Linked DNA regions of Lacibacter sp. H407. Each later gene encodes a partner of the first gene's protein in a complex. Links are inferred from orthologs where the notes say so. Each region holds a gene or a part of one and is shown on either strand. Other genes may lie near its edges.

Evidence for each region.
Region 2: the proteins of trxB (region 1) and trxA are in contact, whole or in part, in a crystal structure (PDB 1F6M), measured with the Escherichia coli proteins. The link is inferred for Lacibacter sp. H407 from one-to-one orthologs.

The regions. Positions count from the first base shown.
Region 1 is NZ_JBBKTU010000001.1:4,131,493-4,134,315, reverse strand. Bases 2-2,746 are described here. They hold trxB (thioredoxin-disulfide reductase), read left to right. Parts: upstream 2-775; coding sequence 776-1,717; downstream 1,718-2,746. Other genes in these bases: WG989_RS17855 (tetratricopeptide repeat protein), read left to right, coding at 2,225-2,746; folB (dihydroneopterin aldolase), read left to right, coding at 1,865-2,215; WG989_RS17870 (DUF4249 domain-containing protein), read left to right, coding at 2-682. Outside these bases: more of WG989_RS17870, read left to right, coding at 1-1; more of WG989_RS17855, read left to right, coding at 2,747-2,823.
Region 2 is NZ_JBBKTU010000001.1:3,134,192-3,137,151, forward strand. Bases 65-2,946 are described here. They hold trxA (thioredoxin), read right to left. Parts: upstream 1,724-2,946; coding sequence 1,406-1,723; downstream 65-1,405. Other genes in these bases: WG989_RS13605 (D-alanine--D-alanine ligase family protein), read right to left, coding at 65-529; WG989_RS13610 (SET domain-containing protein-lysine N-methyltransferase), read right to left, coding at 547-1,041; WG989_RS13620 (sialidase family protein), read right to left, coding at 1,979-2,946. Outside these bases: more of WG989_RS13605, read right to left, coding at 1-64; more of WG989_RS13620, read right to left, coding at 2,947-2,960. UniProt on the Escherichia coli protein: Participates in various redox reactions through the reversible oxidation of its active center dithiol to a disulfide and catalyzes dithiol-disulfide exchange reactions.

The DNA.
Region 1 (2,823 bases):
TGCGGAAGTATTTGTTTCTGATGGAACAAAAACGCATCAGCTCCGCCGGTACGATGTGGTGGTGCCAGGTACAACCATTCCATTCAGTTTTTACAGCAGCGATCCGGCAAATCCATCTACCATCATCAAAGGAGAGTTAGGTAAAAACTATCAACTTCGGATCGTATGGCAGGGGAAAGAATTTACCTCCAGCACAACCATTCCGCAACTCCGCAAAGTGATCGACTCGTTGTGGTGGGTGAAAGCACCCAATACACCCGATACAAGTACCCGTGCGGTTGTACGGGCAAGAGTAGTTGATCCTGCCGGTTTTGGAGATTATGCCCGTTATTTTACCAAAGTAAACAGTGGTATTTTTTTACCGGGTTTCAGTTCTGTATTTGATGATGCCTTTGTGAATGGCGTTACCTACACGGTAGATGTTGACAGGGGTGTTGATCGAAATGTGGAACTGGATTTCGATGATTATGGTTTTTTCAGAAAAGGCGATACCGTTACGCTCAAGTTCAGCAATATCAACAAAGCCACTTTTGATTTCTGGCGAACAGTTGAATACAGTTACCAGAGCATCGGCAATCCTTTTTCAACTCCCACAAAAATTCTCGGCAATATCAGCAACGGCGCACTGGGTTATTTTGGAGGCTACGCCAACCAGTTTACTACGGTTACTATTCCCCGTTAATTATCCACAAGCCAAGCAGATGTAATCAAGGTTACATATAGAATGGTGAGATAAGACTAAATTTGTCGACTTAAAAATTTTGAAAAGACGAATATGGAAGCAGCAGAAAAAGTACATTGTTTGATCATTGGGTCCGGTCCCGCAGGTTATACCGCTGCTATTTATGCAGCGAGAGCAAATATGAAACCCGTTTTATACCAGGGAATTCAGCCGGGCGGACAGTTGACCATTACCACAGAAGTAGAGAATTATCCCGGTTATGCAGACGGTATTCAAGGACCGGAAATGATGGTTGATTTTGAAAAGCAGGCAGCACGTATGGGAGCCGATATCCGTTTTGGATTGGCAACAAAAGTTGATTTCAGTTCTACACCACATAAAGTTTGGATCGATGATGAAAAACTGATCGAAGCAGACAGTGTGATCATTTGTACCGGTGCCAGTGCAAAATGGCTTGGTCTTGAGAGCGAACAACGTCTGAATGGCTATGGTGTAAGTGCCTGTGCCGTTTGCGATGGATTCTTTTTCCGTGGTAAAGAAGTGGCGATCGTAGGTGCAGGAGATACGGCAGCAGAAGAAGCATTGTACCTCAGCAAACTTTGTTCAACGGTTCATATGCTTATCCGTAAGGATGCTATGCGTGCCAGCAAAGTAATGCAGGATCGTGTAATGAATACGCCCAACATTAAAATTTACTGGAATACAGATACGGTTGAAATACTTGGTGAGAACAAAGTAGATGGCATGAAAGTGCGGAACAATAAAACAAACGAAGAGTATGTGATTCCGGTGCAGGGATTTTTCGTGGCGATTGGTCACGAACCAAACTCGGCTATCTTCAAAGAATTTATTGATATGGATGAAGCAGGCTATATCAAAACCATTCCGGGTACATCGAAGACCAATGTGGAAGGAGTTTTTGCAGGTGGTGATGTGCAGGATAAAATTTACCGTCAGGCAGTTACAGCCGCAGGCAGTGGTTGTATGGCAGCATTGGATGCAGAGCGTTATTTGTCGGCAAAAGGTGTTGTGTAATCACAGGGCTTGCAAGGTTGCCAACCTTTGGGTGAAAGGTTTACGAATTGTAATAACTGTTGCAAGGTTGGCAACCTTCCTGTGATAGGTTGGCAACCTTAAAAAGATAGTCCCGCTGTATTAGCGGGACTTTTTTATTTTCGGCGTATGATAGCTGTTCATTTAAAAGAATTGAAATTCCATGCACATCATGGTCTGTATCCCGGAGAAGATAAAGTTGGAGGGCCGTTTGAAGTAAACCTGTCTGTTTGGTATCAGCCAACCGGACGCATTGCCTCTATTGATCAAACAATTAACTATGTGCTGTTGTTTGAAATAGTAAAGCAACGGATGATGCAGAAAAGCAGTCTAATAGAAACGGTTGCGGAAGATATTTGTGATACGATTAAGACCCGTTTCCCCGTTATTACAGAAATAAAGATCGATATTGATAAATGTTCGCCACCCATTGAAAACTTTACGGGTAAAACCGGCATAACCATGCACAAAACATTTTAACCCGATCACATGAAGAAATACTTATTTATTGCTTTTTTCGCTTTGGTTTATTCGGGTACTTCTTTTGCACAATCCGTAGAAGAGTTGGTGAAGCAGGCTGAACTGCTGGAAAGCCAATTGAAAGAAGAAGAAGCTTACCAGAAATACAAGGAGGTCATTAAGCAACAACCCCAGCATTTACGTGCACTGGTGCACTGCAGCGAATTGGCCAGTCGTATCGGAAGAAGACAATCCACCAAAGAAAAGCAAATGGATTTTTACAAGGCTGCAAAGATCTATGCAGAGCGTGCCTTACGTGTAAATCCAAAAGATAGTGATGCCAATGTAGTGATGTCGTTAGCATATGCCCGTATGTCGTTATTGAAAAGCGGAAAAGAAAAAGTGGAATATGTACGTGAGATCAAGACCTATGCCGACCGTGCTGTGATTCATAATCCGGCCAACTTCAAAGCGCTTTTTGTAATAGCCCGCTGGCATTATGAAGTAAGTAATTTGAATGCAGTGGAGAAAGCAGCCGTGAAAGTTTTCTTTGGAGGCCTGCAAAAAAACTCACTTGATTCAGCCATCCATTATTATGAAAAAGTAAAACTGCTCAGTCCTGATTTTGT
Region 2 (2,960 bases), 1.0 Mb from region 1 along the record:
ATCCCATACTTCCACCACTCACCGCCGGCTTCACAATCATGGGTGTACCAACAAATTCACAAATACCAGTGAGTTTTTGTTTAGCATGATGGATGGGTACCCATTTAGCATGTGCAATCCCTGCTTTATCAAACAACTCCTTCATAATGATCTTCGAAGTAGTGTTATCATAAAATGCAGCATCGGCTCCGGTAAAAATGAGTTGCTTTTCTTTGAGATAATGGATCACAGAAACACCAGGTGTGCCGTTTACTTCATCGCCATCACATAAATTCAACACCAATGGTGTTTGAAACGAAGTAGTAGCTGCGATATCATCAATGATCTCTTTGAAATTGGTTTGTGTAACCGGTTGCCATTTCCAGTTGAGTTGTAACTCTGCAAAAACCTTTGTGTATTCGTCGATGCTTTGTGTGAAATCGTAATAGTAATCGAGGTTTGCATCATTGGTTTGCAGATGCGGTGCCAGTACCCAGATAAACAACGGATGTTCAGTAGAAGGAAGTGAATGAAACGGGTTCGAAAGCATACTGTAAATGTAGCAGTTTAATCATTTAAATGGTTACGTTTCGATGCAATGAAATCAGTTAGTCGGTAGTTGGCCAATACGTCAACATTCAACTCCATTGCACCTCTGATGGTACCGATACAATTTGCTTCACCACAAAGGCATTGAAAAGGATCGGCCATGAACCATTCTGTTGATGGATAGAAGAATGTAAATTCTTCACCCGGTTCAATGTTTCGTAATGCAACCAATTCCATGGTGCTTGTATTAAAGAAAGCGTTGGGGTTGCAACTGTGGTTGATGTACTGCAGAAACTCCGGCTTTAGAATAATGTGTTCATGTTCATTTATCTGAACGGTATAACGGGAAGGCGTTGCATGAATTTCGCTGGAGCTGAATGCGCTGATGACCTGTTCGGCTGCAAAGCTTTTGGTTGCTACCAGGAGATGATGATCATTGTCGGTTTGTTTGTGGATATCAGCAAAACCATAGTGCCCGGTAACCATGGTAGCTGAAAGGGTGGTTGAATTCATGAAGAGGTTTTAGTGTTAATGCTCTGAAATTAATTAATAGATTTAATAAAGTATAGAAGGTTTAATGAATGTTGAATGAATGTGAATAAATGGGGAGGAGAGATGAGTGATGAATAATGAGCGATGAGTTTCAGCACCGTCGGTTGCAAACTACCAGGCTTTTGAATGATGCTATGAAATACGAAACCATGAACGGAGTCCCGCATGAAAAAGTGCGGGATAAACTGTGGCAAGGAACGATTATCGTTGCACCAATGCCGGTAGCAAAATAGTTGTCATTTTTGGTCTGACCTTCGGTACCGACCAAAAAAACAAAACCCGTTTCAAAACTGAAACGGGTTTCTATGATCGTTGTAAGAAGATCTTACATGTGCTGTTCGATTTTCTTTACGAAATTACCTTTTGGCTGTGCGCCTACTAATTTGTCAACTACCTGGCCGTTCTTCACGAAGAGGATCGCAGGAATAGAAGTAATACCGTAATTCATACTAACCTGTGGGTTTTCGTCAACGTTTACTTTGCCCACTTTTACTTTACCATCGTATTCTTTGCTCAATTCTTCAATAACCGGCCCGATTGCACGACATGGTCCGCACCATTCTGCCCAAAAATCGATTACGCTGAGTTTATCTGAACTGATCACTTCACTCTGGAAGTTTGCATCTGTAAATTGGAGTGCCATAATTTATATCCTTTTAATAATTTTTTAATGAGGGGACAAATTTAAGCCCATTCCTGTTAATCTGATGTTATGTCATTATCCACAGCTGTTCACAAATAAAAAACGACAGGATGTACTACAAGAATGACAGTTAAAGGGCCGTTAACGCTTGATTTTTCATTCTTCATCTTAGGATTTTGGTGGAACGATCAGTGAAAACTAACAATGAATAGGTTAAACAAACCTTCCGGCTCTCTGAAAACCCGGAGGGTTTTGTTATAAAGTCAAACTTGCCAGCTTAATAGTTTTTGCTTTGTTATCGGCCCAGGCAAAGAACAATTTATCACCTGCTTTTGTCATTTGCGGAAAACCGCTTGATCTTGAATCGGATGATTCTGCAACAACAATAGGCTGTCCTTTTGAACCATCAGCATTTACTTTAATTGCTTTAATGGTTGATCCTTCCATCCAACTAACCACTGCTGTTTCTTTATCGATCATCACAACATCAACACGGCCAATTGCTTTGCCTTCATCAATACGGATCGATTGTTGAAATGTAGCACCACCGTCAGTAGAAAAAATAATTTTCACTTCAGCATTCTTGTCTTTCATAGAAAACCAAGCAATCGCTAAATTATTTCCAACAGCATCGGCTCTTGGTCCGTTCACCGGACATCCTGCAATTTTCCATTCATCGGGGAAGATGGTTTTGGGTTGTGTCCATTCACCGTTTACAAGACGTACGATCGACATATCCCTGATCTCTTCATCTGAACGATCTCTGTAAACAACGATTGGGCCATTATCTGTAATGGCAATGGTGGTTTGACAGCAATCACATATTCTACCATCGAGTTCCCATTCTTTTGTTTTTTTTCCTTTCTTATCAAGCAGCGCTCCTCTTAATGTCATTTCACCATGATGTCCTTCATGGCTGCTGTGATCTCCTTCCATGGCTGTTTTTCTTCCATCGAGCCAGGTGGCAATAAACTGATCGTTATAAGGAGTGATAGAAACAAAACCATGTTCGGCTTTTTTACCATCATCATGTAAGGTAGTTGGCGTTCCCCATGTTTTACCTGCATCGGCAGAAGCAACCAACTTAATATCGTAGGTGAATTTTGCCGTATCACTTTTTTCTAAAAAATGTGCAAGCATATTGCCGGCAGCATCAGAAGATACAACTGGATAATCGGCCCAGTTTACAAACCAGTTGTTTCCTGAACTGATTGTAACGGGTGCTGTCCATTGATCA